Regions from separate parts of the Paenarthrobacter sp. AB444 genome, predicted to be linked through region 3. Evidence: riboswitches for the same ligand, from Rfam matches in the RefSeq annotation. Region 3 holds a riboswitch; each other region holds the start of a gene.
What was found. A riboswitch is a leader RNA that binds a small molecule or an ion and turns the genes downstream of it on or off. The one in region 3 is predicted to bind S-adenosylmethionine.

Region 1: it holds a riboswitch for S-adenosylmethionine, as region 3 does, so the genes downstream of both, PQ627_RS06740 (aminotransferase class V-fold PLP-dependent enzyme) here and metX (homoserine O-acetyltransferase MetX) in region 3, are expected to answer to the same signal.
Region 2: it holds a riboswitch for S-adenosylmethionine, as region 3 does, so the genes downstream of both, PQ627_RS15490 (hypothetical protein) here and metX (homoserine O-acetyltransferase MetX) in region 3, are expected to answer to the same signal.
Region 4: it holds a riboswitch for S-adenosylmethionine, as region 3 does, so the genes downstream of both, PQ627_RS08050 (DUF1737 domain-containing protein) here and metX (homoserine O-acetyltransferase MetX) in region 3, are expected to answer to the same signal.

Annotation. Positions count from the first base shown of each region.
Region 1 is NZ_JAQZBY010000004.1:42,273-44,465, reverse strand. It holds gene hisN (histidinol-phosphatase) at 1-761, shown strand, start outside; SAM riboswitch class IV at 933-1,046, shown strand; gene PQ627_RS06740 (aminotransferase class V-fold PLP-dependent enzyme) at 1,077-2,193, shown strand, end outside.
Region 2 is NZ_JAQZBY010000012.1:131,899-134,091, reverse strand. It holds gene PQ627_RS15500 (VIT1/CCC1 transporter family protein) at 1-333, opposite strand, end outside; gene PQ627_RS15495 (hypothetical protein) at 593-784, shown strand; gene PQ627_RS15490 (hypothetical protein) at 781-1,104, opposite strand; SAM riboswitch class IV at 1,121-1,240, opposite strand; gene PQ627_RS15485 (sodium:solute symporter) at 1,439-2,193, opposite strand, start outside.
Region 3 is NZ_JAQZBY010000013.1:86,284-88,476, forward strand. It holds gene PQ627_RS15820 (bifunctional o-acetylhomoserine/o-acetylserine sulfhydrylase) at 1-913, shown strand, start outside; SAM riboswitch class IV at 1,086-1,203, shown strand; gene metX (homoserine O-acetyltransferase MetX) at 1,218-2,193, shown strand, end outside.
Region 4 is NZ_JAQZBY010000005.1:42,307-44,499, forward strand. It holds gene PQ627_RS08040 (O-succinylhomoserine sulfhydrylase) at 1-471, opposite strand, end outside; gene PQ627_RS08045 (rhodanese-like domain-containing protein) at 474-884, opposite strand; gene PQ627_RS08050 (DUF1737 domain-containing protein) at 881-1,141, opposite strand; SAM riboswitch class IV at 1,155-1,267, opposite strand; gene PQ627_RS08055 (NtaA/DmoA family FMN-dependent monooxygenase) at 1,443-2,193, shown strand, end outside.

The DNA.
Region 1 (2,193 bases), on a different contig from region 3:
TCGATGCCCAGACCATGGATCGCTTCAAGGCCCTGGACCTGCAGATCGAGACCAAGCCCGACCTCACTCCCGTCACGGATGCGGACAAGGCCGCTGAGGAAGCCATCCGCGGTCAATTGTCGCGCTCACGTCCTCGTGACGCCGTCCTGGGGGAAGAGTTCGGCAGCAGCGGGCATGGCTCGCGACGGTGGATCATCGATCCCATTGACGGCACAAAGAACTTTGTCCGGGGCGTTCCTGTGTGGGCAACCCTGATCGCCCTCGTCGACGAAGGGGAACCCGTTGTAGGCGTCGTCAGCGCTCCCGCCTTGGGCAAACGCTGGTGGGCAGCCAAGGACATGGGCGCCTACATGGGCCGGTCCCTGGCATCGGCAACCCGCCTGAAGGTCTCCAACGTTTCCCGCCTGGCCGACGCCTCCATGTCCTACTCGAGCCTGTCCGGCTGGAAAGAACGTGGAAACCTCGACGAGTTCCTGGGGCTCACCGAGGACCTCTGGCGCACCCGCGCCTACGGTGACTTCTGGTCCTACTGCATGGTGGCCGAAGGCGCGGTGGACATCGCATGCGAACCTGAATTGAACCTCTACGACATGGCAGCCCTGGTTCCGATTGTCACTGAAGCCGGTGGTCGCTTTACCTCCCTGGAAGGGGAAGACGGCCCGTTCGGCGGCAATGCGCTTGCCACAAACTCCATCCTGCATTCGGAAGTCCTGAAGCGCCTTAACCCCGGACTGGATGATCTCCTGCAGCCTCCGGCCTGAGTCCTGGAACATAGAGATCCATCGAATTTTCGACGGCGGTTGCCCCGGTTTTGGGGCGACCGCCGTCTTTTATTCGCAGGAACCCTGACTTTTCAATCCCGCGTAACAAACGGCTTAACAAAACTCCGCGGCTTTGGACCCTTCCGCGGACGTGCCTTAGCCTTTTTTACAGGTCACGAGTGCCAGCGCTAAACCCCGGTTAGCTGGCCGGCAACCCTCCATTCGCGGTGGGGTGCCCCGGGTGACGACCCGGCCGGTCCGGAACGGATGCGGCAAGCGCGGATCCCCTGAGGGGTCCCTCTTGAGTGAGGTCCCATGAGCACTGCCACGTTCAACTCAAACATCGTTTCTTCCTTCATCGAAGACTCCCCCACAGCTGCCGCAGCCCGTCCGCTTGCCGCCGTCACCGGCGCGGAACTGCAGGCTCCATTGATCCAGGGCGGCCACGTCCGCTACGCCAACCTTGACTATGGCGCATCAGCTCCGGCACTCACGGTTGTTTCCGCCTACCTCAACGAGGTCCTGCCCTACTACGCCAGCGTCCACCGCGGGGCCGGATTCGCCTCGCAGATCAGTACATCCGTGTACGAGAACTCGCGGAACATCGTCCGTGAGTTTGTTGGCGGCCGTGCCGATGACTCCGTGATCTTCACCCGGAACACAACGGACTCACTGAACCTGCTGGCTGGCTGCCTGCCCCACCTCAATGGCCAGTTCGCTGGCGAGGTCCTGTACCTGGACATTGAGCATCACGCGAACCTCCTGCCCTGGCAGGGCGTCCCGCACCGCAGCGTCGTTGCGGAGTCCACCTTGGCCGGCACCGTCGAGAAGATTGAAGCCGAACTGGCCCAGGGCGGTATCAGCCTGCTCGCAGTAACCGGCGCCTCGAACGTTACCGGTGAGATCCTGCCGATTGCCCGGCTGGCCTCCCTCGCGCACCAGTACGGCGCAAGGATCGTCGTGGATGCCGCACAGCTCGCTCCGCACCGCCGCGTCAACATCGCAGAGGCGGACGTGGACTACATCGTATTTTCCGGACACAAGCTCTATGCTCCGTTCGGCGCAGGAGTCATTGTGGGCCGCGCGGACTGGCTCGACGCCGGCGTCCCCCACCTGGCAGGTGGCGGTGCTGTCCGCGAAGCCCGCCTGGATTCGGTCAGCTGGGCCACAGGTCCGGCACGGCACGAGGGCGGCTCCCCCAACGTTCTCGGAGCGGCGACACTCGCCCGAGCCACCCAGGTCCTGGCTGGCCTGGACGAGGACGCCTGGCACGCCCACGAAGCCAGCATCCGCAGCTACCTCGTTGAGGGCCTGGAAGCCATCGACGGCGTAACGGTCCACCGGATCTTCAGCGACTCCGAGGACACCATCGGCGTGGTCAACTTCTCCGTCGAAGGATTCGACGCCGGGCTGGTCGCCGCGTATCTGGCCG
Region 2 (2,193 bases), on a different contig from region 3:
GAAGACGGAACCGAAGTTCCGGGCCAGGAAACCGAGGAATTGGCTGCGGGCCGACGCTGCTTTGGGCATCCCGGCCTGGTCGCCCAGGAGTTTGAGCCAGTGGGCCTCGTGCCGGCCCTCTGCTTCGGCCAGGGCCAGCAGGATCTGGCGTTCCTCGCCGTCGCGGCGCTGGGCAAGTTCGCGGTACACGGCGGCTTCGGCCCGTTCATCGGCCAGGTACTGCCGCCAGCGCCGGATGTCCGACGCCGAGGGCGTGGCGGTGCCTTGGGAATCTGATGATTCGGGGGTGGGATCCGGAGCGGGACTCGACGGACTCTGGGATTCCTGGTGCATCTGCACTTTATCTCCTGTGCTTGGTGGGGTAGTTGCGGCCCCATTGCACGCCCCACACTACCGCTTATCGGCGGGGTTTTTTGGCTGGTATTCCTTAGCTGGAATGTTCGGTGCACCGTAATTTCGGGCGTCGCCTGTACCGTTTTGCGGGCCTTGACCCATGCCTGCCCGGGTGCTCAGATGGAAGGACAGGGGCGGGTTTCATCAACCCGCATTTGGCCACCGGGCTCCCGCGGGCCCACGAGACGGAGGTAGCAGCATGGACACCACCGAATCACACTCGAACTACCCCGAACGCACGACCATCGAGTCGGACCCGGCTTACGACTACGCCGAAGACCAGGAAGTTGACGAGCCCTGGGTGGAGGAAGTGGACGCCCCCGAAGACGACGAACGGGTGGTGCCGATCGATGAGACCGAGGACTTCCGCGAGGAGGACGAGGAAATCTAGGCGCTTTCCCTGCTGAGAATGAAGGCGCATGGCCGGCCTTCCCGTTTGCCCCACGCGGCTACCGTGACCGTCAGCGTCCCCGAAGCCTCACACCACGTGGAAGGCCGGACCGCCTGCGCCAGCGCTGCGGCGATCTCCCGCGATTGTGGATGCCGGAAACACAGGGTCCGGTTCCGGGTCAATATTGTCACCGTGCCGAGGTAAAGGTCGACGGCGGGAATTACCTTGACCGCTGCGGTGCCGGCTGCGGCGGGGGTGCTTTGGGCTGGGGCCGGCTCATGGTGGCTTGGCTGCGTGTGGCTCGGCTCGTGGTACGGCACGGGGTTGCTCCTGTGGAGAGTGCTCTTGCCCGCTCGGTTGTCTCAGGTCCGGGACGGGCCGCTTCCTCATCCGAACCACCCGTGAACATGGGGTTGGTGCATGGCCAGTCGGAGCTTGGCGCCACATCTCTTGAAGCTGGGACAACCCTACCGCACCTTCCGCCCCGTTGTGAGGCCTGCTCTGCGCCCTTTGGGTGGGGTTTGACGCGCAGAGTGGGCCTTCCAACGTGGAAGTCCGTGCGTTGTGAGGCCTGCTCTGCGCTCTTTGGGCCGGGAACGCAAAACGGCGGTGCTGCCCCGCAAAGGGGCGGCACCGCCGTCGTGTATTGCTTGCTTAGCTGTTGCTGCCTACCGGGTGTACTTCCGGCGGCAGTTCCTCCGAGATGGCTCCGGCAACGCGCTTGTCCCAGGCCTCGCGGACGGCTGCGTCCGTGGGCGGCGTCAGCAAGGACACCACGACGTAGATCACCAGCGAGGCAGCAAGTCCCCAGTAGATGGGCTCGTTGGCGTAAACGCCGTCTTCGCTGAGGATGACACCGACCGCGTACATGATGAGCAGGGCCAAGGTCAGCACTGAACCAACCGCCATGGACCAGGCGGCTGCGATACCGGTGCCGCGCTTCCACACCAGGCCACCGAGGATGGCGACCAGCAGGCCACCCACCAGGATGTCGTAGGCGATGGTCAGGGCGACAACCACGTCCTGCGCGGCCATGGAAATAAGCACGGCGAGGACGCCGAGGCCAAGGACCCAGTAGCGGTTTGCCTTGACATCGTGCTCCGGGTTCTCGGTGTCATCGGTGTTGATGTTCTTGCCGAACCAGCTGGCAACGAAAGGCACGACGTCGGCGCGCGCCACTGTTGCGGCGGCGATCAGGGCGCCCGATGCCGTGGACATCATGGCTGCGACTGCTGCTGCCATGACCAGGCCACCGATGCCGACGGGAAGGATGTGGGTAGCGACCTCGGCGTAGACTACATCCTTGCCGAGGTTGGCGACGTCGATGTTGGGCAGTGCAACGCGGGCTGCCAGACCGATCAATGCGCCGGCGATGCCGTAGAGGATGCAGTAGACGCCGGCTGTGGCGC
Region 3 (2,193 bases):
GGACAACCTTCAGCAGTGGCGCGATGCCGTGCAGCCGAACACCAAACTCTTCTTCGGCGAGGTTGTATCCAACCCCCGCCAGGACGTTCTGGACATCGAAGGCGTTGCCGGCGTGGCCCATGAAGCAGGCGTGCCGCTGATCGTCGACAACACCCTCTCCACCCCCTATCTGATCCGTCCCATCGAGTGGGGCGCGGACATCGTGGTCCACTCGGCAACCAAGTACTTGGGTGGACACGGGGCAGCCATTGCAGGAGTGATCGTGGACTCCGGGAACTTCGACTTTGGCAAGGACCCGGAGCGCTTCCCGGGCTTCAACACGCCGGATCCCAGCTACAACGGACTGGTCTACGCCCGGGACCTTGGCAAGGACGGGGCGCTCGGCGCAAACCTCTCCTACATCCTCAAGGCCCGCGTCCAGCTGCTCCGCGACCTTGGATCCGCCGTGGCGCCGTTCAACGCCTTCCTCATCGCCCAGGGTCTGGAGACCTTGAGCCTGCGCGTGGAACGCCATGTCGCCAACGCCACCAAAGTGGCGCAGTGGCTGGAAGCCCACGACGACGTCGAATCGGTCGCCTACGCTGGCCTGCCGTCCAGCCCTTGGTACGAACGGGGACAAAAGTACGGTCCCCAGGGCACGGGTGCAATCGTCGCGTTCAACATCAAAGGTGGCGTCGAAGCCGGCAAGCGCTTTGTGGACGGTCTGGAGCTCCACTCCCACGTCGCCAACATCGGTGACGTCCGCTCCCTGGTCATCCACCCGGCGTCGACGACGCACAGCCAGCTGACTCCCGAACAGCAGCTCGTCGCAGGCGTCAATCCGGGCCTCGTCCGCTTGTCCGTCGGCATTGAGCACGTCGACGACATCATCGCCGACCTTGAGGCGGGTTTCCGGGCAGCCAAGGGCGCCTGAGGACGTGTTCCCAGTAGCAGGTTGATACATCGCCGACTGCCGTCCGGACCGACGATTATTCGCCGGACGGCAGTACCGGGTGCTGTTTGGTGAATCAAAACGGCACCTAACGTCACACTGATGTCACATTCTTCGCCAGAACAGTGGAGTTTTTCCTAGACTCTACTTATTAGGTCATGAGTGCCAGCAGACAGCCCCGGCTTGCTGGCCGGCAACCCTCCTTCCGCGGTGGGGTGCCCCGGGTGAGGACCTGGCCTGTTCGCATGCAAGGCGACAGGCAAGCGCGAGGTTAGGTATCAAAGGAATGACCATCACTGCTACAGCCCTTCCCAAATCCGGTGAAGCCGACGGAACAGTCAAGTACGCGGGCGTAGGACCACTGGCCCTGGAAGCCGGCGGCTATCTTCCCGACGTCGTGCTGGCGTACGAAACGTGGGGCCGGCTCAATGCGGATCGCTCAAACGCTGTCCTCATCCAGCACGCTTTGACCGGCAGCACTCACGTTGCCCGCGGGGCCACCGAGGAGGATGGCTGGTGGGAGCAGCTCGTTGGGCCTGGTGCCACCATCGACACCAACCGGTACTTTGTGGTCTCCATCAACATCGTGGGCGGCTGCTACGGCAGCACCGGTCCCTCGACGAAGGCGCCCGATGGAAAGCCGTGGGGTTCCCGGTTCCCACTGATCACACTGCGGGACAGCACGGAGGCCGAAGCCCGGCTCGCGGACCTCCTGGGGATTGACGCCTGGCACGCTGTACTGGGCGGCTCCATGGGAGGAGCCAGGGCACTTGAATGGGCCGTCACTTTCCCGGAACGGGTCAACCGGTGTGCGGTCATCTCGGTCGGGGCTTACAGCACTGCCGAACAGATCGCGTTCGCCCAGGCCCAGACCCTCGCCATCCGACAGGACCCACACTTCAACAACGGTAATTACTACGACGGCCAGGCACCGGAGCATGGACTGGCCCTTGCCCGCAGGATCGCCCACATCACCTACCGTTCCGCGCTGGAACTGGATGTGCGCTTCGGCAGGGAGGCGCAGCAGCAGGAGAGCCCGCTCGCCGCTGCGGTGCTGGGGGAGCGCGGACGCTACCAAGTGGAAAGCTACCTTGACCACCAAGGCACAAAGCTTGTCCGCCGCTTCGACGCCAACAGCTACATCGCCATTACGGAAGCCCTGATGTCCCATGACATCACCCGTGGGCGGGGCACGCTGCAGGAGGCTCTTTCCCGCGCCACCGCCGACTTCTTTGTGGCTGCCGTGAATACGGACAGGCTGT
Region 4 (2,193 bases), on a different contig from region 3:
GAAGAAGACGGCGGTGGTCGGCTCCGAGAGGGCCTCGCGCCACTGCTCCAAGTCCGGTCCGTCGACAAAGACGGTCTCCACGCCCCACCGCGGCAGGATCTCATTGAGGATCACGAAGCACGAACCAAAGAGGGAACGGGCGGCAACCACGCGGTCGCCGGCAGCCAGCAGGGCACCCAAGGCGGTGAACACTGCGGACATGCCGGACGCCGTCGCAAAGCACGCCTCGGTTCCTTCAAGCAGACGGAGCCGCTCCTGGAAGGTGGCCACGCTCGGGTTGCCGTAGCGGGAGTAGACGAAGCGTTCGTCCTCGCCGGTGAAGGCGCGTTCCGCAGCGGCAGCGGATTCGTACACGAAGCCGGAGTTGAGGAAAACGGGCTCGGCCGTTTCCTGGAAGTTGGTACGGTCAAGTCCACCGCGGACGGCCTGAGTGTCAGGGCTCCAGCCGGCGGCGTCAGGATTGAAAGTCACTTTTAGTCGTTCCCCAAGTTGGTAGGCAGGCCGCGGTTCTTCCAGCCGTTTACAGTGCGTTCGCCGTAACGGTCCGGCTCACCCTCAAAGCCTTCCAGCACGTTGTAGGCGGTGAATCCGGCCTGCGTGGCGGCGATGGCGGCGGCGATTGAGCGCTGGCCCGAGCGGCAGAGGAACACCAGCTCCACGCCGTCGGCTTCGGGAGCCTGCTGCTGCAGCTCCTCGATGAAACGGGAGTTCGGGATGCCACCGGCGAGGTTCCACTGGATGAACAGGGGATCGTTCTCGGTGGCTTTGGTGTCGGGGATGCCGATGTGGGCCCATTCGCCCTCAGTGCGGACGTCCACCAGGATGGCGCCTTGTTCAAGTTTGGCCCACGCGTCGTGCGGGGTCAGGTCACCTGCGTAGCTCATGCGTGGCCCTCGTATGATTCTTCGTAGTTTTCCAACTCGTCCACGGCGCTTGCTACTGCGGCGTCGGAACTGGCGACGGCGGCAGGCAGGATCACGGCCTGGGCGACGATCACGTCGGTGCCGTTGAAGGTTGCTGCGGGATTGCCGTGCAGGACGTAGCCCTCGGCCAAGGCATTGCTGATGCGTTCGCAGAATTCACGGGTGTCGGGACCGGTGATCAGGCGATACGCGAGTTTTTCTTCAGTGGGTTCAGGCATTCGTGGTGCTCCTCAGTCACGCTTGCAGTTCGAATGTCGAATAAGCCGAGTAGTCACCTGAGGCACCCCGCCGCGGGAGAGGGTTGCCGACCAGCAAGTCAGGGCTTAACGCTGGTGCTCATTACTCAAGAAAAACGTAACATCCAAGGCGCCGTCGCCGCATTTGGGGACAGCGCCGCCGTCGTCATGTTGCGTAACCGGTCCCTGGGCGGGCCGCTGAAGTCAGGCCCCAAATGTGACCTCCCGGGAGCATAATTGACGCAGTACGACCCCCTGTAACTTCGTGTGAAATCAGGTCGCGGTGAGCGGACAGAGCAGTTCTACACTCAAGCCCATGCTTCATTTTGGATGGTTCGTGGGCCACGGTTTCGGGGTCCAAGGTTGGGGGACTCCCGGCTACAGCCTGGGCTATGACTGGAAGAAACCCGCCCTCTACCAGGAGGCTGTCCGGGCCTTTGAGCGATCCGGGCTGGACCTGTTCATTATCGAGGATTCCCTGACTGTCCCGGATACCTACGGTGGCACAGCCGAGGTCTCCCTGGCCCATGCCTCCTTTGCGCCCAAGCACGATCCCCTGGCGCTGGTGCCCTACTTGCTCTCCGCCACCGAACACCTTGGAATTGTGCCGACCGTCAGCGCCTCCTTCTACCCACCGTTCACCGCGGCCCGGCTGCTGGCGACGCTGCAGCATTTTTCGGAGGGCCAACTCGGCTGGAACGTGGTCACCTCGGGCAGCGACCTCGCTGCACAGAACTACGGCCTGGACCAGCAAATCGAACACGACCTCCGGTATGAGAAGGCGGAGGAATTCGTCGACGTCGTCAGGCGGCTTTGGCGGAGTTGGGAACCTGGCGCCGTACTTGAGGATGTGGACGCCGGGAGGTTCGCCGACCACACCAAGGTCCACCCCATCAACCATGAAGGCGAGTTCTTCAAAGTCCGGGGTCCGTTGAACACAGCGCCTTTGCCGGAGGAACCTGTCCTGGTTCAGGCTGGGGCTTCACCGCGAGGCAAGGCGTTCGCCGGCGGCCACGCGGATGTTGCCATTGCGT